DNA from 2 places in the Massilia hydrophila genome. Region 1 is predicted to be linked to the other one. Evidence: predicted binding sites of a transcription regulator. Region 1 holds the regulator's gene; the other holds the start of a gene.
The links. Region 1 encodes LexA, which represses DNA repair genes until DNA is damaged. Its sites were predicted from a motif close to ACTGTATNNNNATACAGT; they were not measured.
Positions count from the first base shown of each region.

Region 2: a site for LexA is predicted at 6,727-6,744, ahead of LE190_RS03420 (PA0069 family radical SAM protein). Genes of this name have one in related genera too.

Region 1 is NZ_JAHYBX010000001.1:619,581-630,000, reverse strand. It holds gene LE190_RS02795 (DUF47 domain-containing protein) at 1-148, opposite strand, end outside; gene LE190_RS02790 (replicative DNA helicase) at 235-1,620, opposite strand; gene rplI (50S ribosomal protein L9) at 1,726-2,178, opposite strand; gene rpsR (30S ribosomal protein S18) at 2,216-2,506, opposite strand; gene priB (primosomal replication protein N) at 2,550-2,843, opposite strand; gene rpsF (30S ribosomal protein S6) at 2,892-3,278, opposite strand; gene lexA (transcriptional repressor LexA) at 3,573-4,205, shown strand; gene LE190_RS02760 (tetratricopeptide repeat protein) at 4,254-4,976, opposite strand; gene LE190_RS02755 (cystathionine gamma-synthase family protein) at 5,087-6,328, opposite strand; gene purF (amidophosphoribosyltransferase) at 6,346-7,869, opposite strand; gene LE190_RS02745 (CvpA family protein) at 7,920-8,408, opposite strand; gene LE190_RS02740 (SPOR domain-containing protein) at 8,428-9,330, opposite strand; gene folC (bifunctional tetrahydrofolate synthase/dihydrofolate synthase) at 9,343-10,420, opposite strand, start outside.
Region 2 is NZ_JAHYBX010000001.1:751,367-761,786, forward strand. It holds gene LE190_RS03390 (hybrid sensor histidine kinase/response regulator) at 1-350, shown strand, start outside; gene LE190_RS03395 (dienelactone hydrolase family protein) at 384-1,640, opposite strand; gene LE190_RS03400 (MFS transporter) at 1,906-3,576, shown strand; gene LE190_RS03405 (HlyD family secretion protein) at 3,587-4,678, shown strand; gene LE190_RS03410 (efflux transporter outer membrane subunit) at 4,675-6,066, shown strand; gene LE190_RS03415 (tRNA-uridine aminocarboxypropyltransferase) at 6,063-6,701, shown strand; gene LE190_RS03420 (PA0069 family radical SAM protein) at 6,807-7,928, shown strand; gene LE190_RS03425 (YciI family protein) at 7,961-8,428, opposite strand; gene LE190_RS03430 (helix-turn-helix domain-containing protein) at 8,525-9,454, opposite strand; gene LE190_RS03435 (cytochrome P450) at 9,542-10,420, shown strand, end outside.

The DNA.
Region 1 (10,420 bases):
TGCTCTCCACCGCGTGGGTGCGGTTTTCCAGGTCGTCGAAATGGGTCATCAGGCCGAGCATTTCCTGCGCACCTTTCACGCACAGCGCGGCGTGCTGGTTGAACAGGTCGAAAAATTTGCCCTCCTGGGGCATCAGGCGTCCAAACATATTGTTCTCCGTTATGAATCTCTTGGGACTTCGCAACCGCCGCCACGACTGGCGGCGGCAAAGTACATTGACTTCGAATGTGCGGCTTAGTCGCCCTGGTAGATGGCGAGGTTGCCGCTGTAGTTACCAAACTTGGTGTAGGAGCCGATCCAGGTAAGGCGAATCGCCCCGATCGGGCCGTTACGCTGCTTACCGATGATGATCTCGGCGGTTCCCTTATCAGGCGAGTCGGGGTTGTAGACCTCGTCGCGATACAGGAAGATGATAACGTCCGCATCCTGTTCGATAGCGCCCGATTCGCGCAGGTCGGACATGACGGGTCGTTTATTGGGTCGCTGTTCCAGCGAACGGTTCAGCTGGGACAGTGCGATGACCGGGCAATGCAGTTCCTTGGCCAGGCCCTTGAGCGAACGCGAGATCTCGGAAATCTCGGCCGCGCGGTTGTCGCCCGGCTGGCTGCCCTGCATCAGCTGCAGGTAGTCGACGATGATCAGGCCCAGCTTGCCGCACTGGCGCGCCAGGCGCCGCGCGCGGGCGCGCATCTCGATCGGGTTCAGCGCCGGGGTCTCGTCGATGTAGAGCTGGGCATCGTTCATCTTCTGGATGGCGTGCGTCAGGCGCGGCCAGTCCTCGTCGTTCAGGCGGCCGGTACGCAGGCGGTGCTGGTCGAGCTGGCCGACCGAGCCGAGCATACGCATGGCCAGCTGGGCGCCGCCCATCTCCATCGAGAACACGGCCACCGGCAGGCCGGCTTCGATCGCCACGTTCTCGCCGATATTCACCGAGAACGCGGTCTTGCCCATCGACGGACGGCCGGCGACGATCACCAGGTCGCCCGGCTGCAGGCCCGAGGTCATGCGGTCGAGGTCGATGAAGCCGGTCGGCACGCCGGTGATCTCGCCCTGGTTCTCGCGCGAATACAGCTCGTCGATGCGCTCGACCACCTGGGTCAGCAGCGGCTGGATCGGGTTCCAGCCCTGCTGGCCCCTGGCGCCGGTCTCGGCGATCGCGAAGATCTTCGACTCGGCTTCGTCAAGCATCTGCTTGACTTCCTTGCCCTGCGGGTTGAAGGCGTTGCCCGAGATCTCGTCGGCCACCGTGATCAGGTTGCGCAGGATGCCGCGGTCGCGCACGATCTCGGCGTAGCGGCGGATGTTCGCTGCCGAGGGCGTGTTCTGCGCCATCGCGTTCAGGTATTGCAGGCCACCCACTTCCTCGGCCTTGCCCAGCATGTTGCAGGCTTCGTAGACCGTGATCACGTCGGCGGGCTTGCCGGCGTTGATCAGGCGGACCATCTGTTCGAAGATGATGCGGTGGTCGTAGCGGTAGAAATCCTCCGCGTGCATGAAGTCGGCGATGCGGTCCCACGCTGCATTGTCGCGCAGGAGGCCGCCGATGACGGACTGCTCTGCTTCGATGGAATGCGGTGGGATGCGCAGGGAATCGACTTGCGGATCGGATGGGGAATTCATGGCGGGCATTATACCGTTTCCGGTCATCCGGCTGAAATAATTGGCGAGTTTCCAGGAATAAAAAAAGCCGGGCGAACCCGGCTTTTTCATTTATACAACAACTGCTTAGGCAGCTTCGCCCACCACCGCGATGGTGATTTCCGAGACGACGTCGGTGTGCAGCGCGACGGCGACCGGGAACTCGCCGGTGGTCTTCAGCGGACCGGTCGGCATGCGGACTTGCGACTTCTCGACGGCGAAACCTTGCTTGCTCAGGGCTTCGGCGATGTCGAAGTTGGTGACCGAACCGAACAGACGGCCGTCCACGCCCGCCTTCTGGGCGATGGTGACGGTCATGCCGCTCAGCTTGTCGCCTTGCGCCTGGGCAGCCGACAGCTTTTCAGCTGCCGCTTTTTCCAGTTCGGCGCGCTTGACTTCGAACTCGGCCACGGCGGCCTGGGTGGCGCGGCGTGCCATCTTTTGCGGGATCAGGAAGTTACGTGCGTAACCGTCCTTGACTTTGACGACGTCGCCCAGGTTACCGACGTTGACCACTTTTTCGAGCAGGATAACTTGCATATTTATTCTCCAGGTATTCTGACTGACGTGCCGCGCTTTAGGCGTTGTGCAGGTCGGTGTACGGCAGCAGCGCGAGGTAGCGTGCGCGCTTGATGGCGGTGTCGACCTGGCGCTGGTAGTGCGCCTTGGTGCCGGTCAGGCGTGCCGGCATGATCTTGCCGTTTTCCTGGACGAAGTCCTTCAGGGTGTCGACGTCTTTGTAGTCCACCTGTTCCACGCCGGCGGCGGTGAAGCGGCAGAATTTCTTGCGCTTGAACAGCGGGTTCTGCTGTTTGCGCTTCATTTTTTCTTTGGCTTTGTTTTTGTCGAACTTTTTACCGAATGCCATTTCGAGGCTCCTGTATCTAATCTAGGTTGCGCCGCGGGCTTGTTTACTCTGCGGCACTGAAATCAATGATGTGAAACACCAAGGCTTTGCTGTTGCGGTTCTTCCGTGCGAGGAATCCGTTGAAGCGGTAGGCGGCGCCGAGTTCGGCACTTTCCAGCCTGCCTGAAATCTCGCCTGCGCCGAGCGCAGGGATTTCAAACGCGACCTGCCTTGCCACGCCGGCCTCGACCTGCTGCGAATCGTGCATCAGGATCGCGCCCACGATGGGGACGCCGGCCGGGGTGAAACGCAGGACGTCTCGCTCCGCGATGGTCGCGATGAGCTGGAACTGGTTCACTGCGCTGCTTTGCTTCGTTTCGGATTCCCGGGAAAACCCGGTGACAGCTTAAGCGGCGGCGGCCGGGGCAGCGGCGGCTGCTTCAGCGCGGTGGCTCTTGGCTGCGTCTTCGCGCTGGACCGACTTCATCATCGGCGACGGTGCGGTTTCGGCCTTCTTCATCTTGACGGTCAGGTGACGCAGGACGGCATCGTTGAACTTGAATGCGGTTTCCAGCTCGACCAGGGTCTCGTTGTCGCACTCGATGTTCATGCAGATGTAGTGGGCTTTCGGCAGCTTCTGGATCTGGTACGCCATTTGACGGCGGCCCCAGTCTTCCACGCGATGGATGTTACCGCCGCGGCTGGTCACCGTGGTCTTGTAACGCTCGATCATCGCCGGAACTTGCTCGCTCTGGTCCGGGTGGACGATAAAAACGATTTCATAATGACGCATGCAACACTCCTTGAGGACGTTTAAACAAATGCCCACCTCGGCGTCAAGACGAGTGTGGGAAGGGAAAGCCTGCCATTATAGCCGGAAAATCGCGCGAATGGGAACCAGGGCCAGGCTGTCATGGTCGCGATCGCGCCTTGAGATGCGTGGTGCACGCCACAATCGGACCACAATCGGGCGCGCGTGGCCCGCGTTGCAGCATTTTTTTGCAGTTTTCCCGTGTTTGCCCTTGCGCATCCGGGAATACTGTACAAAAATACAGTCTGCTCTTATAACTAATGCCGTAGACCACCCATGCTCAAGCTCACTGCAAGGCAAGAACAGATCCTGAACCTGATCAAGGAAGCGATCGACAACACCGGCTTTCCGCCGACCCGCGCCGAAATCGCGGCCGAGCTGGGTTTCAAGTCGGCGAATGCCGCCGAAGAACACCTGCAAGCCCTGGCGCGCAAGGGCGCCATCGAGATCTCGCCGGGCACCTCGCGCGGCATCCGCCTGGTTGGCGCCTCGGTCGAGCAGATTCCGATGCCGCCGCCGAATCTCATGATGTCGCTGCCGCTGGTCGGCCGCGTCGCCGCCGGCTCCCCTATCCTGGCCCAGGAACACGTGGAAGCCACCTATTCCGTCGATGCCGCGATGTTCTCGGCCCGTCCCGACTTCCTGCTGAAGGTCAAGGGCTGGTCGATGCGCGATGCCGGCATCTGCGACGGCGACTTCCTCGCCGTCAAGAAGATCGACAGCGCCAAGAACGGCCAGATCGTGGTGGCGCGCCTCGGTGAAGAGGTCACCGTCAAGCGCTACCGCAAGACCGGCAACCTGGTCGAACTGCTGCCGGAAAATCCGGACTTCAAGGTCATCCAGGTAAAGCCGGAAGACGAGTTCGCGCTGGAAGGGCTGGCGGTCGGGCTGATGCGCAGCTGGCACTAAGGCTGGAACGCACACTGGCGGGCTGCATGCCCGCCTTTTTTTTACCCCTTATTTCCCCTTCAACAGGGTCGAGCTGTTGCTCTTGACCATCTTGTTGTGCTCGGAGACATAGGCGTCGGTCGCCTTGCGCCAGGCCTCGAAGTCGGCCAGCACCAGTTTCGAACTCACCTTCGCCTCTTCCTGCAGGTTGGCCTGCAACTGCTCCAGGTAGGCGGTCGACTTTTCCAGCTCGTCCTTCTTCATCAGCTTGCGGATGTCTTCGGGGACGCGCTTGGTGAGCGGCGTGGCCGCGTTCAGGTTGGTCACGTAGCGGTTGTAGCAATCCTGCCAGGTCGTGATGGCGGCGCCGATGCGGTCAATGTCGGCATTGATCTTCGACATCGCCGGAATGCGCGGTGTCGCGCAGCGGAATTCGCCCGATTTCAGGTCTTCGCCGTCGTAGCCGCTGATCCAGTAGTCGATGTCCTTGCGGCGCTTGACGCGCTGCTCCATCACCGCCAGCGACGCGGCGGCGACCTTGTTGCCCTTGGCGGCCGATTTCTTGAACAGCGCCTCGGCCTTGGCCTCGTCCACCTGCCCCGCTTCGCCGTACCAGTACATCTGGCCCAGCGCCTGCTGCGCCTCCGGGTTGCCGGCATCGGCCAGCTTCGTATAGATCTTCAGCGCACCCGCATAATCCTTCTTCTCGAACAGGGCGTTGGCGTTGTCCAGTTCGCCGGCATGGGCGGCGCCGCACAGCAGCAGGGATGCAAGGAACAGCTTGGTTTTCATGGCAGCTCGGAGTGGCAAAAGAAGGCCCATGATAAGGGCAAGCCGGTACCCGCTCAACCGCTGAAACAAAAATGGCAGCCCGCGGGCTGCCATGATGATGTTTCGGGTGCTCAGGACGCAAGCGCCTGGCGGAAGTCCGCCAGCAGGTCCTCGGTATCCTCGATCCCCACCGAGACGCGGATCAGGGACTCGGCGATGCCCATGCTGGCGCGCCGCTCCGCCCCCATCTCGAAGAAGATCGTGTGCGCCACTGGAATCACCAGGGTACGGGTATCGCCCAGGTTGCTGGCCGGGATGCCGAGTTTCAGGCGGTTCAGGTAGTCGAAAGGATCGATCGCGTCAACCAGCTCGAAGCTCAGCAGCGAACCGCCGCTGCGGAACAGCGACGCCACCAGGGCGTGCTGCGGATGCGAGGCCAGGCCCGGGTAGTGCACCGCGGCCACGCGCGGATCGGCTTCTAGCATGCGCGCCAGCGCCAGCGCATTGGCGCAGGTGCGCTCCATGCGCAGCGCCAGCGTCTCGGCGCCCACCGCGATATGGTGCGCCGCTTCCGGCCCCAGCGCCGCGCCGAAGTCGCGCAGCGCCTTGGCGCGCAGCTGGGCCAGGCCCTGGTTCGCTGGCACCTGCTTGCGGAAGTTGGCGGCGATGTTCGGATACGCGCTCCAGTCGAACAGGCCGGTGTCGGTCAGGGCGCCGCCCAGCGCGATGCCATGCCCGCCGATCGACTTGGTCAGCGAATTGACCACCAGCCCCGCCCCCACCGCCTTGGGACGGAACAGCCAGGGCGTGGTCATGGTGTTGTCCACCACGTACAGGATGCCGCGCTCGCGGCACAGCTGGCCGATGCGCGCCAGGTCGGCCACCTGGGTGCGCGGGTTGGCGATGGTCTCGACGAAGACGATGCGCGTGTCCGGCCGCAGCGCCGCCTCGACCTTGGCGGCGTCGGTGGCGTCGACGAAGTCCACCGCGACGCCCTGTCCGGCCACCGTCTGCCACAGGCTGTTGGTGTTCCCGAACAGGAAGGAGGACGAAACCACATGGTCGCCCGACTTCAGCAGCGCCTGGAACAGCGCGCCGATGGCGCCCATGCCGGTGGCGAAGCACAGGGTGCCGACGCCGTCTTCCATCTTGCTGATCTTATCTTCCAGCGCGGCAACGGTCGGGTTGCCCTGGCGCCCGTAGCGGAAGCCCGGCTCCCGGCCCTGGAATACGGCCGCCAGCTGGCGCGCGTCGCCGTAGCCGAAGGCGACCGAGGTATGCACCGGCTTGTGCAGCGAGCCCTGCTCGACCGGCCTGCGGCGGTCGTTGTGCAGGATGGTGGTGGTGAAGCCGTAGGGGTTCGTTTCGCTCATGGCAGTCGCCGTCCCGCCTACTCGGCCACCGCCGGGGTGTTCAGGTTGAGCTGCGTGCGCACCGGATCCTCGACCTGGCCGGCCTTCGGGCTGTGGCGCGCGGATTCCTGGCGGTCCAGGTATTCCGGGGTCACGTCGCCGGTGACATACACGCCGTCGAAGCAGGATGCCTCGAAGTTGGTCAGGGCCGGGTTGACGTCCGAGATCGCTTTTTTGAGCGCATCGATGTCCTGGTAGACCAGGCGGTCGGCCGTGATTTCCCTGCACACTTCCTCGACCGTGCGGCCGTGGGCGATCAGCTCGTCGCGGGTCGGCATGTCGATGCCGTACACGTTCGGGTACAGCACCGGCGGCGCGGCCGAGGCGAAGAACACCTTGCGCGCGCCGGCGTCGCGCGCCATCTGCACGATCTCGCGGCTGGTGGTGCCGCGCACGATCGAATCGTCCACCAGCAGCACGTTCTTGTCCTTGAACTCGGAGGCGATCGCATTGAGCTTCTGGCGCACCGATTTCTTGCGCATGCCCTGGCCCGGCATGATGAAGGTGCGGCCGATGTAGCGGTTCTTGATGAAGCCTTCGCGGTACTCGACGCCCAGCTTCAGCGCCAGCTGGATCGCGGCCGGGCGCGAGGAATCGGGGATCGGCATCACTACGTCGATTTCCTCGACCGGGATCTCCTGGCGGATCTTGTCGGCCAGGTATTCGCCCATGCGCAGGCGGGTCGCGTAGACCGAGGCGCCGTCGATCACCGAGTCGGGACGCGCCAGGTACACGTATTCGAAGGCGCACGGGTTCAGCGAGGGGTTCTCGGCGCACTGCTGCTGCGACATGTTGCCGTCGTTGTCGATGAACACCGCCTCGCCCGGCGCGATGTCGCGCACGAAGCGGAAGCCCAGGCCTTCCAGCGCCACCGATTCGCTCGCCACCAGGTACTCAAGGCCGGCTTCGCCCTCGTTCACGCCCAGGCACAGCGGCCGGATGCCGAACGGATCGCGGAAGGCCAGCATGCCGTGGCCGGCGATCTGCGCCACCACCGCGTACGCCCCGCGCACGCGGCGGTGCACCGCGGCCACCGCCTTGAACACGGCGTCCTTGTCCAGCTTGTAGCCGTCGGCCGCTTCCTGGATCTCGTGCGCCAGCACGTTGAGCAGCACTTCCGAATCGGAATCCGTGTTGATGTGGCGGCGGTCGTTGCGGAACAGCTCTTCCTTGAGCTCGGCCTGGTTGGTGAGGTTGCCGTTGTGGGCCAGCGTGATGCCGAACGGTGCGTTCACGTAGAAGGGCTGCGCTTCCTCTTCGCTGGACGAGCCGGCGGTCGGGTAGCGGCAATGGCCGATCCCGGTATTGCCCTGCAGCGAGCGCATGTTGCGGGTACGGAACACGTCGCGTACCAGGCCATTGGCCTTGTACATCGAAAACATGCTGCTGTGATTGGTTGCAATGCCCGCAGCGTCCTGGCCGCGGTGCTGCAGCAGCAGCAATGCGTCATAGAGAAGCTGGTTGACGGGATTGTGCGAGACGACGCCGACGATGCCACACATGGTGCGCTCCTAGAACTGGACTGCGTGATTACAAGAATGTCAAAACGAATCTAAAAATGGATGTGCTGCGCCAGTGCAGCAGGAAGGAAAGGTTTCACCGTACGCGCCCCGGTTTCCGCCATTGGCGAGAGCAGCGCGTTCCTCCAGAAATCCTGTTGCGGGATGGCAGTCATCCCGCACAATATGACGGCGCTCAGCACGATTACAATGCCGCGCGCCAGGCCGAACAGGCCGCCCAGGCCACGGTCCGCCAGGCTCAACCCGGTGGCCGTGATCAGGGCGCCAATCGCCAGCGATAGCAGGCCCATCAGTATCCGAACACCCAGGAACAGGATGATGAAGGCCGCGATCAGGCGCGCCGTCTCGCCCGGCAGCAGCCCGGGCAGCAGGGGCGCCAGCTGCGCGCCGTAGGCGTTGGCCACCACGAAGGCCACGATCCAGCCCAGCAGCGACAGGATTTCCTTCACCAGCCCGCGCAAGGTGGAAATGATGACGGACGCGCCCAGCACGAACAGCACCAGGTAATCGAAAATCGTCACGCCCCGCGCACCTTCCCGTTCAGAGCGGCATCAGGCTGCCGGACAGGCCCATGCCGATGAGCTTCGAACGGATCTTCTCGCCTTCTTCCTTCGTGTACGGGCCCACGCGCACCCGGATCAGGGAACCGGATTTCTCGGTGAACGAGGACACGCCGGCCGCGCGCAGGCGGCCCTGCAGTTCCTCGACCTTTTCCTGGGTCGCCAGCGCCGCCACCTGCACCACGTATTTCTGGACCGGGCCGGCCGCGCTGGCCGGCTTGCCTTCGAGGATGGCGATGGCGCGCGCGGCATCGTCCTGGCGCGGGCGTGCTTCCGCCGGCTTCGGCTCAGCCGGCTTTACTACCGGCTTCTTCGCTTCCTGTTCGGCGAGCCTGGTCGGGGCCTCGGCCTTCGGTTCGCGCTTCGCTTCGGGTTTCACCGGCTCCGGCTTCACCGGCACAGGCTCCACCGCTTCGGCAGCCAGCTTCGGTTCCGGCTTCGTCGCCGGGGGAGCAGGAATCTCGAGCGTGCGCAGGGGCGGCGGATCGGCCGGCGCCGGCTCGGTGGCCTCGGGCTCGACGATCTCCTCGCCGCTATCGACGCTGGCGGCGACCGGCACCGGCAGCGGCGCGGCCTTGTCCTTGGCAGGAATGTTGATGGCGATATCGGCGCCGAGTGGCTGGGGCCCGGAATCGAGCAGCATCGGCAAGCCGACCGCGGCCGCCAGCGCCAGCGCGATCGCACCGACCAGGCGGCGGCGGGCGCGCTTCTTTTCGGGGAGGATGGGGTCGGCGCCACGTCCGCGGCGCGCGCCGTCGCCGGCGTGCGAGGCGCGCTTGGCGCGGGCCTGCTGGCCATAGGCGGCATCGTCGTCCTTGACGAAATGGCCGCTGTCCCGGACCGTGTCTTGCCTGTTTTTGCTACCGAACGAGAACAAGCCCATGCGATTCTAGAGTCAGTGTAGAGAGGATTTGCGGGCCGCCATCACGCCGGCGACCGTGTAGAACGAGCCAAAGACCACAATTCTATCATTCTCCCCTGCCCGGCTCACGGCGTTTGCATAGGCCTCGGCCGGCGTGGCGAAGGCGGTCACCGAGAACTCGCCTTCTTTCGCGCCGGCCGGCGCCAGCGCCGCCAGCCTGTGCGCCAGCTGCTGCGGGTCGCTCGCGCGCGCCGAAGGCAGCCCGCACACGCACCAGTGGTCGACGATGCCCTTCAGCGGGGCGATCACGGCGTCGATGTCCTTGTCTTCCATGATGCCGAACACCGCATAGGTGTAGCGGTGGAAGCCCATGTTGCCGAGGTTGTGGGCCAGCGCGGCGGCGGCGTGGGGGTTATGGGCCACGTCCAGCACCTGGGTCGGGCGCCCCGGCAGCACCTGGAAGCGGCCCGGCAGCTCGACCATGGCGAGGCCGGCGCGCACTTCCTGGGCGCCGCAGGGCAGCTGCAGGCGCAGCACTTCGAGCGCGGCCAGCGCGGCCGAGGCGTTGAGCAGCTGGTTGGCGCCGCGCAGGGCCGGATAGGCCAGCGCGTTGCGGCGCTGGGTGCGACCGCCGTAGCTCCACTGCTGCTGGTCGCCCTGGTAGTTGAAGTCGCGCCCCAGCAGCCACAGGTCGGCGCCGATGTCCTCGGCATGCTTGATGAGCGTTGCCGGTGGCACCGGATCGCTGCAGATAGCGGCCTTCCCGGGCCGGAAGATGCCCGCCTTCTCGAAGCCGATCTGTTCGCGGGTATCGCCCAGGTAGGCCGTATGGTCGATGTCGACGCTGGTGACGATCGCCACGTCGGCGTCGATCACGTTGACGGCGTCCAGGCGTCCGCCCAGGCCGACCTCGAGGATGGCCACGTCCACGCCGGCATGCGCGATCAGGTGCATGATCGCCAGGGTGGTGAATTCAAAATAGGTCAGCGGCACCTCGCCGCGCACGCGCTCGACCGCCTCGAAAGCCTGCACCAGCGCGGCGTCGCTCGCCATCTCGCCGTTGATGCGGGCACGCTCGTTAAAGTCGAGGAAGTGCGGCTTGATGTACAGG
Region 2 (10,420 bases), 130 kb from region 1:
ACGAGCCGGACCTGCTGGACGTGGCCTCGGCCCTGTTCATCAGCATGGGCTACGACGTCGCCACCGCCGCCAGCGGCCAGGAAGCGAAGAACGTGCTGGCCAGCCGCGATGTCGACATCCTGTTTACCGACATCGTCATGCCGGAGGGCGTGAACGGCATCGAGCTGGCCGAGTACACGCGCGCGCACTACCCCGGCGTCAAGCTGATGCTGGCGTCCGGCTACCCGCCGCCCAAGCTCGGCCTCGAGGGCGCGCAGCTGGGCAACTACACCTTCGTGAGCAAGCCCTACCGCCTGTCCGACCTGGCACGCGGGCTGCGTAGCGCCGGGCAGGGCGGGCCTGCGTCCTGAGGATGCCCGGGCCTAGGTCCTTGACCGCGCGGGCTAGTTGGTGGCCTTGTTCGAGCCGATCGAGGTGCTCGGCGCCGCGCCGGCATCGGGCGCGCCCGCCGGGGGCGCGGTGACGGAGGCGGTCATGCTGGCCTTCTCGGCGGCGTCGATGTCGCCGGTCCAGACCACGTAGTCGTCCACTGAGTACAGCCGGCAGGGCTCGCTGCTTTTCGCGGTGCAGGTGGCCAGCGCGCGGCCATCCGGGTCTTCGCCTTCCTCGGCCCAGGTCCAGGCGCCGCTCGGGGCGACCGCGAAGGCGCGCGGCGTCATCTTGGTCAGGTATTCCTGGTAGGCGCGGCGCCCGTTCTCGGACAGGTAGGGCACGGCCTCGACGTCGTCGACCCGGGCATAGTCGGTGCGCGCCGGAGAGGGCGGGGCAGGCACCTCGTGGATTACTTCGGTCGGCATGCCGATCCCCTTCAGGAAGCGCATGGTCTCGTCCAGCCAGACCTTTTCTCCGTCGCGGCTGGCCAGCATGCCATGCGCGTCGCGCTTGAAGGCCGCGAACTCGACCAGGCGCGCGCGCCCGCCGCTGCCCTCGAAGGCGGCATGCATGCGCTGCGCCAGTTCCGGGCCGAACAGGGAGTCGTTCTGGCCATACATCCACAGGGTGGGCAGGGTGGCGCGCGCGCCGTACTCGGAAAACGCGGACACCAGGGCCGTGCGCCAGGCGCAGCGGTCGCTGTCGTCGCGCAGGCCGCCGGCGAAGTTGATCAGGCCCCGTACGCCCGGCTGGTGGCGGGTGCCGAGGGCGATCGTGGCCAGCCCGCCATAGGACTGGCCGGCCACCACGATGCGGCTGGCGTCGACCCAGCGCTGCTGGCGTGCATAGGCCAGGGTGGCGGCGATGTCCTCGGCCTGGGCGTAGCCGTTGGCCTTCATGTCGCAGCCATGGTCGCGGTAGCGGCCGGTCGAGTTGGCGAAGCCCTGGCGCATCGGTACCATTACCGCATAGCCGCGTTTCACGAAGGCGGTGGCCATGTGGTAGAAGCGGTCGCGCTGCTGCAGGCTGGGGCGGCCCGGATCCTTGCCGTGGTTGATGATGATGAGCGGGAAGGGGCCGGGGCCGTTCGGCTGGAACACCGTGGTCTCGAGCATGGCGCGGCCCTGTGGGCCGGCCGGCACCTGCTCGATGTGCTCGTTCATGCGGTAATCGAGCTGCAGCTCCTGCTGGACTGCGATGCCGGGAATCATGGCGGCGGCAGCCAGGACGGCGGCGATCAGGTTTCGTGGCGTGAAACGTGGAAGCATGTTGACTCTGACTCGGCTGCTTGCGATGAGGAACAATTTCCGCATGGCATAAATTGATTCTAAGTACGCAGAAAAGGCAGAGCAATATCAAGTAGTTCAGTTCCGAAGCAAAATTTTCGTGGCGTGCAAAAGTGATCACACCGGCGTGCCCGGCAGCCGGACAGGCGGATGGATGGGCGTCCGACGCGGTTTTTCGCGAGCGGCTATGATGCTCACCTCATGCGCAACTCATGCAAACCTCACAACGAACGGGAAGGAACGGCGGATGAGCAAGTACGCGCCGCGTGAGTGGGCGCCCGACGAAAAGCCGATGCTTCCGGGCTCGCCCTCCACGCCTGCCCATTCGACCCCGCTGCGCTTCGCCTACCTGTTCGTCGGCATCCTGATCACCATCACCGGCGGACTCGGCAACGCCCTGGTATCGGTCAACCTGGTCAACCTGCAGGGCACGCTCGGCGCCTATTCCACCGAGACCGCGTGGCTGCCGGCGGTGTTCGTGATGGCCAATGCCTCGATGAACCTGCTGCTGGTGAAGTTCCGCCAGCAGTTCGGGCTGCGCCTGTTTACCGAGTTCTTCCTGGTGCTGTACGCCCTGGTCACCTTCGCCCACCTGTTCGTGGGCGACCTCGGCTCGGCGATCGCTGTGCGCGCCGCCCATGGCATGCTGGCGGCGGCGGTGTCGCCGCTCGGCCTGTACTATGTGCTGCAGGCTTTCAAGAAGGAGTGGCGCCTGCGCGGGGTGGTGCTGGCGCTCGGCTGCGCCCAGCTGGCCCTGCCGCTGGCCTACCTGTTCTCCGGCGACCTGCTGCAGATCGCCGAGTGGCGCGGCCTGTACATGTTCGAGCTTGGCCTGGCCCTGGTCTCGCTGGGCGCGGTGCTGCTGCTCAAGCTGCCGCCGGGCGACCGCTTCCAGGCCTTCCGGCCGATGGACTTCGTCACCTTCGCCCTGTTCGCGCCCGGCATGGCCCTGCTGTGCGCCGCGATCGCCTTCGGGCGCGTGCTCTGGTGGTTCGAGGCTCCGTGGATCGGCGTGGCGCTGGCCGCCGCCTTCGTCCTGCTGGCGGCCGCCGTGTGCGTCGAGCACAACCGTACCAATCCGCTGCTGAACATCCGCTTCTTTACCAGCGCGAACATCGTGCGCCTGGCGCTGTCGATGCTCCTGGTGCGCATCGTGCTGTCCGAGCAGAGCGTGGGCGCGGTGGGTTTCCTGCGCGCGGTGGGGCTGGACAACGACCAGTTGCAGACCCTGTACGGCATCGTGCTGTGCGCCACCATCGCCGGCGTGGTCGTCTCGGCGCTGACCATCAACGTCGCGCACCTGATGGCGCCACAGGTGATCTCGCTGCTGATCATGGCGCTCGGCGCCTGGATCGACGCCCACGCCAGCAACCAGACCCGCCCCGAGCAGATGTACCTGAGCCAGAGCCTGCTCGCCTTCGGCGGCGCCCTGTTCCTGGGGCCGCTGGTGATCTCGCTGATCGGCAGCGTGATCGCCAATCCCGCCAACCTGATCAGCTTCTCGGTGTTGTTCGGCCTGACGCAGAACCTGGGCAGCCTGCTCGGTTCGGCTCTCGTGGGCACGTTCCAGATCGTGCGCGAGAAATTCCATTCCTCGATCATCGTCGAGCAGCTCAGCAGCCTCGATCCGCTGGTGGCCGGCCGGATCCAGGCCGGCGCCGCCGCCGTGGGCCAGCTGGTGGCCGACCCGGCCGCGCGCACCCGCCAGGGCGTGGCCTCGCTGGCGGCCAGCGCCACCCGCGAAGCCAATATCCTGGCCTACAACGACGTGTTCCTGGTGCTGGCGCTCCTGGCAGCAAGCAGCGCCGCCTGGATCTTCCTGCACGCCGCCTGGCTGCACTATTTCCCCGCTCCCAAGGCCGTGCCGGCGCCGCCGGCGCCGGGGACGCCACCTCCACCCGAACCGGTCACCGACTGAGCCCAAAGCCATGCCCGAACCAACGACCTCTCCCCCCAACAAGCGCTCGCGCCGCATCCTGCTGAGCGCGCTCCTGTTCAGCGCCATCGCCGTGGCCGGCGCGCTGCTGGTGCTCTACGCCTGGAAGCTGCCGCCCTTTCGCACCACGCTGCAGAGCACCGAGAACGCGCGGGTGGCGGGCCAGGTGACGATCATCAGTCCGCAGCTGAGCGGGTATGTGGTCGAGGTGCTGGTGCAGGACTTCCAGGCGGTGCGCCAGGGCCAGCTGCTGCTACGCATCGACGACCGCATCCCGGCGCAGCGCCTGGAACAGGCGCGCGCCGAACTGGCCACGCGCCGCGCTGCGCTCGCCAACTACGCGCAGACCAGCCGCAGCGCGCAAGCCACCATCGAACAGAGCCAGGCCACGCTGGCAGCGGGCGAAGCACAGGCGCGGCGCGCCGAGGCCGACCTGCGCCGGGTGGAGGAACTGGCGGCCGACGGCTCGCTGTCGGCGCGCGAACGCGACGCCGCGCGCGCCGCGCGCGCCCAGGCGCTGGCCGCGCGCGACCAGGCCAGGGCCGCGCTGGAAATCGCGCGCCAGAACCAGCGCTCGGTGGGCGTGAGCCGCGCTTCGCTGGAAGCGGCGGTGGCGAATGCCCAAGCCCAGGTGAAGCTGGCCGAGATCGACCTGTCGAATACCCGCATCCATGCGCCGCGCGACGGCCAGCTGGGCCAGGTGACGGTGCGCCACGGCGCCTTCGTCAATGCCGGCGCCCAGCTGACGGCCCTGGTGCCGAAGCAGTTGTGGGTCATCGCCAACCTGAAGGAAACCCAGATGGCCAACGTGCGCCTGGGCCAGCCGGTGCGCTTCACGGTCGATGCGCTCGGCAATGCCACCCTGCGCGGCCAGGTGGAGCGGATCGCGCCGGCGACCGGCTCCGAATTCGCGGTGATCACGCCGGACAACGCGACCGGCAACTTCGTCAAGATCGCGCAGCGCATCCCGGTGCGCATCAGCATCGCTCCCGGCCAGCCGCTGGCCGAGCGCCTGCGGCCGGGAATGTCGGTGGTGGTGACGATCGACACTGCCGCCGCGCCTGCGGGCAGGGTAGTGCGATGAAGCGGGCGATGCGCGCGGTCCGCAGCCTGGCGCCGCTGCTGCTGGCAGGCTGCGCGATGGCGCCGCAGCCGGCACCATCACCGACCCTGGATGTGCCAGCGGCCTGGCGCGGCGCCGCAGCACACGCCGGCACCGGCGCCGCCGTGGCGCCCGGCTGGTGGCAGTCCTTCGGCGACGCGCAGCTCGACGCGCTGGTGCGGCGCGCCCTGGCCAGCAACGGCGAGCTGCGCATTGCGCGCGCGCGCCTGCAGGAATACGGCGCCCGCGTGCGCATCGCCGCCGGCGCCCAGCAGCCGGCCTTGAGCCTGGCGCTCGGGCCGGGCCGGGCGCGCGCCATCGGCCCGCTCGGCCAGCCCGTCGTCGTGACCTCGGTGAGCGGCAGCGTGCAGGCGGCCTACGAGCCCGACCTGTTCGGGCGCCTGGGCAGCGCGACCGAAGCGGCGCGCTTCGAGGCGCTGTCGCAGGAGGCGGCGCTGGAAGCCGTGGCGCTGTCGGTGGCGGCCAACACCGCCTCCGGCTACCTGAACCTGCTCGGCCTGGACGCCCAGCTGGCGCTGGCTCGCGCGACGCTGGCCTCGCGCGAGCGCTCCTTCACGCTGGCGCGCCACCAGTTCGAGGTGGGCTACAGCTCGCGCCTTGAAATGTCGCAGGCCGAGGCCGAGCTGCACGCCACCGCCGCGGTCGTGCCGCAGCTGGAGCGCGCGATCGCGCAGCAGGAGGGGGCGCTGAACCTGCTGGCGGGCGCCAGCCCCGGCCCGGTGGCGCGCGGTGCGCCGCTGCTGGCGCTGCGCCTGCCCGCCATCGGGCCCGGGCTGCCGTCCGAACTGCTGCGGCGCCGTCCGGACATCGCCCAGGCCGAGCGCGCGGTAGCCGCCAGCGATGCCAGCCTGGCCGCCGCGCGCAGCCAGCTGCTGCCATCGATCCGCCTGAGCGCCACGCTCGGGGCGCAGGGCCACAGCCTGGGCGAGCTGCTGCAGTCGCCGACCGCCCTGTGGAGCATCGGCGGCAGCGTGCTGGCGCCCCTGTTCGATGGCGGCCGCCTGCGCGCGCAGGCCGAGATCGCGGGAACGGTGCGCGACCGCGCCGTGTTCGCCTATGAGAACGTGGTGCGCGGCGCCTTTGCCGAGACCGAAAACGCGCTGGCCGCCATCGACGGCCTGACGCGCCAGCTGGCGCAGGCCGAGGCACGCCGCCGCGCCGCCGGCGAGACCTTGCGCGTGGCGCACAACCGCTACGCCAACGGCTACGCCTCCTACCTGGAAGAGCTGGATGCGCAGCGCAATGCCTTCAGCGCCGAGAACACGGTGCTGCAGCTGCGGGCCAGCCTGCTGGCGGCACACGTGGACCTGTTCCGGGCGCTGGGCGGCGGCTGGAGTGCGTCCGAATGAGCGGCGCGATGACGGCGGCGGACGGCGTGCCGGGCCGACGGGCCTGCTGCGCGGCTTGCCTGCGTCCGCGATCGGCCTGCATCTGCCGCTGGATCGCGCCGGTGGCGCCGCGCGCCGCGCTGCTGGTGCTGCAGCATCCGCTGGAGGCGGCGAATGCGAAGAACAGCGCGCGCCTGCTGCACCTGAGCGTGGCGGGCAGCGTGCTGGCGGTGGGAGAGGCATTCGGAGCGGACGAGCTCGACGAGCTGCTGCACGCGGGCGGGCGGCGCCCCGTGCTGCTGTATCCGGAGACGCCGGGCGAGACGGCCGCGGCGCCTGACGACGAGGCGGGCCCCGACCAGCTGCGCCTGGTGCTGCTCGACGCGACCTGGCGCAAGAGCCGCAAGATGCTGTACCTGAATCCGGCGCTGCAGCGCTTGCCGCGGCTGGCGCTGCGCGACGTGGCGCCGTCGAACTACCGGATCCGCAAGGCGCATGCGCCGCACCAGCTGTCGTCGCTGGAAGCGGGGGCGCTGGCGCTGGGGCAGCTGGAAGGCGACCCGGCGCTGGCGGGGCCATTGCTGGACGCGTTCGCGGGCTTCGTGGAACAGCAGGCGGGGTATGTGCCGCAGCGGCAGGAGGCTGGAGCCGCTTGAATTCGCGGCGGCCAGGGCGTAAGATACTGTATGAATATACAGTATGGAGTCGATGTGCCTGACCGCGATCCCCCTGGGCAGCGCCAGCCTCTGGACGAGCAGCCGATGCTCGCCCCGCGTCCGCTCGCGCGCAAGGGCCGCGGCGCGGTCTCGAACCTGCAGGGGCGCTACGAACGCAATGGCCGCGAGGACTTCGACGACGGCTGGGAGCGCGACGAAGATGCATGCGCCAGCCTGCGCACCGTCGTCAGCGACGAACAGGCCCGCAGCATCCTCACGCGCAACGCCTCGCCCGACATCCCCTTCAATGTCTCGCTCAACCCCTACCGCGGTTGCGAGCACGGCTGCATCTACTGCTTCGCGCGGCCGACCCACAGCTACCTCGGCCTGTCGCCCGGGCTCGATTTCGAAAGCCGCCTGTTCGCCAAGGTCAACGCGGCCGACCTGCTGCGGCGCGAGCTGGCCCGGCCCGGCTACCTGCCCGAGCACATCGCCATCGGCGTCAATACCGACGCCTACCAGCCCTGCGAGCGCGAACGGCGCCTGACGCGCGCGGTGCTCGAGGTATTGAGCGAGTGCCGCCATCCGCTGGGCCTGATCACCAAGTCGGCGCTGATCGAGCGCGACATCGACCTGATCGCGCCGATGGCCGCGCGCAACCTGGCCTGCGCCGCCATCACGCTCACCACGCTCGACCCGGAGATCGCGCGCACGCTGGAGCCGCGCGCGGCCGCTCCTGCGCGCCGCCTGCGCACCATCCGCACGCTCACCGAGGCGGGCATTCCGGTGAGCGTGAGCGTGGCGCCGATCATCCCCTTCGTGACGGAGCCTGAGATCGAGCGCATCCTGGAAGCGGCGGCCGACGCCGGCGCCATCGGCGCCCACTACGTGGTGCTGCGCCTGCCGCATGAGGTCAATCCGCTGTTCCAGGAATGGCTGCAGGCGCATTTCCCGGAGCGGGCACAGCGCGTGATGAACCGGGTGCGCGACCTGCGCGGCGGGAAGGACTACGACAGCGACTTCGGCAAGCGCATGCACGGCGAAGGCGTGTGGGCGGACCTGATCCGCCAGCGCTTCACGAAAGCCGTCGAGCGTCTGGGCATGGGGGAATTCCGCGGACGTTTCGGGCGACTGGACGGCTCGCAGTTCCGCAAGCCGCTGGTGGTGCCGGCCGGTCCGGCCGGGGAGGCCAGGGGCAGGGCTGCGGGGCAGCTGGATCTGTTCTAGCTTAGGGGCCAGCCGCCGTGCGCGAAGCGGGCTTACCGCTGCTTCCCGATCCTGCCGTGGATGTCGTTCACCATCATCAGCGCGGCCGAGCCGTACAGCTTGTGGTACTCGGCGACCATCTCGCCGCTGGTGATGACCGGGTCGGTCTCCACCCACGTCCTGGCCTGTTCGATGTCCGGCGTCGCCATCACGAAGATGCCGCGCCGGCCTTCCTTGCCGTCCAGCGGGCCGGCGACGACCAGTTTCTTCTCGGCCGCGAGCCGGTTCATGTTGGCGAAGTGGCCTTCGAAGACCTTGGCGCGCTCGGCCTTGTCCTCGACCTTCTTCGGACCGGTCTTGAGGATCACGAACACGTAGGGACGCATGCCGCGCTCGTCGGCGCCGAGCGATGCCGCCAGTGCCGCGTCGTAGTGCGGCGCGGGCGCCGCGGTTTGGGCGGAGGCACTCTGCAATGCGCACAGTAGCGCGCAGGCCAGCGTTCCCAGCATCTTCCTGGTCATCCCGTTCTCCCTGTTCTGGCGCGCCCCGGAAAGGGGCGGGCGCATGTAGTCGTGTGCCGCGATTCTAGCAAGCTTCGTCCGCGGCAGGGGCGGTCCTCAGACCCACAGCCGGTAGATCCAGAAGGATTCGTCCTCGATGTAGCGCTCGGCGAACTCGGTGGGCGGGAAGCCGCAGATCTGGCGCGTAACGCGGCTCAGGTGGGCCTGGTCGGAAAAACCTTCGTCGAGCGCCAGCGTGGCCCAGTCGAAGGGCCGGCCGGCCTCGTAGCGTTCGCGGGCCGCGAAGAACAGGCCTTCGGTGCGGGTCAGGGTCTGCCACTCGCGCAGCGAGCGGCCGCTGAAGGTCTTGATGCGGCGTTCGACCTGGCGCGCGCTGTGCGTGCCGCGCCACTGGTGCGCCTGCCAGGCAAGGCGCTGCACCCAATGGCGGCCCATCTGGCGCAGCGAGGGCCGGGCCGCGTCGCCGCCTTGCGCCGCGCGCCAGCGCGGGGCCAGATGGGCCTCCAGCACGCGCATCGCGGCGCCATCGTCGCACGCGCCCAGCAGCGCGTCGAGCAGGGGGTGCCAGTCGGCGCCCAGCACGGTGTGTGCCGGCTGGAAGCGGTCCTGGATGGCGCCCAGCGCGATCCCGAACAGGCGCGCGGCGGCCTCCGGCAGGAAGCAGGCCATGTAGCCGCGGTCGCAGTGCGGCGACCAGCTGGTGGTCGGATGGGAATGGCTGCCCGAGATCACGATCCGGGCACCGAAGGGCTGCCACTGCCCCTGCGCGTCGACCAGGCCGATGTCCTCGGTGTCGAACCACGACAGGGTGACGACCGGCGAGGCGGGAAAGTGCGACAGGCGCTGGGCCGGGGTCAAGGCCAGCTGCGCGACGTCGCGGCTGACCAGGGCCAGCAGCGCGCCCTGCAGCGCGATGCGCGGCAGGGTGAGCCGGTCCGGCGGCGCCTTGCCGTCCAGGCGTACGCGCGGCGCACGCGCCGATCGGTCGGGGCAGGGGGCGAAACGCTGATGACTGTCTGGGGCCATGCGCCAGCAGTATAGGGATCCGCGGCCGGCCTGTCGATGTCGTTTGCGTTCAAGACAGCGGCCCCGCAAGCGGGAAGAATGCGCTGCATGGACACGACCACACCGACCCGATGCCCCTTCCATGCGCAAGCCAGCCCGGCGCCCTCCGGCGACGGCCAGCACGAACACGCCATCCTGCAGCCGAGCGGCGCCTGGCCGCCGGGCCCGCCCTCCGGTCTCACCGGCTGGAGCCTGCTGGCGCGCATGGCGCGGGGCCTGCCCGAAGCCCTGGCCGACTGGCGCCGCCAGTACGGCGACCTGGTGCACCTGCGCATGTGGCCCGAACATCAGCTGGTGGTCAGCGATCCGCGCCTGGTGCGCGAGCTGCTGGTGAATCACCATGCTTCCATCGTGCGCTGGGAGCGCGGCATCCGGGTGTTTTCCTACCTGCAGGGCAACAGCGTGCTGGTGGCGGAAGTTGCGCCCTGGTCCGCCAAGCGCCAGGCGCTGCAGCCGGCCTTCGCACCGAAGTCGGTGCAGGAGTTCGTGCCGACCATCGCGGCGGCGGCGCGCGGCGCGATGGCGCACTGGGAGGCCGGACCGGCCATGCCGATCGAGAGCGCGCTGACCGCGCTCACCATGGACGTCATCCAGCGCATGATGTTCTCCAGCGCGCTCGGCGACGAGGCGCGCAGCATGGAAGCGGCGGTCCACGATGCGCTGGTGGCGGGCAATGCCGAGATGTTCTGGCCGGCCAGCGCGCCCGACTGGCTGCCCTGGAAGCGCCGCAAGCGCCGCGCCCGCGCCCTGCTGTCCGGCCTGATCGGGCGGCATGTGCAGGCGCGCCTGGACTTGCCGGAGGCGCACTGGCCCCGGGACCTGCTCAGCCGCCTGCTGGCGCTGCACCGCGCCGATGCCGCGGCCTGGCCGCTCGATGCGGTGCGCGACGAATGCATGACCGCCTTCCTGGCCGGACACGAGACCACG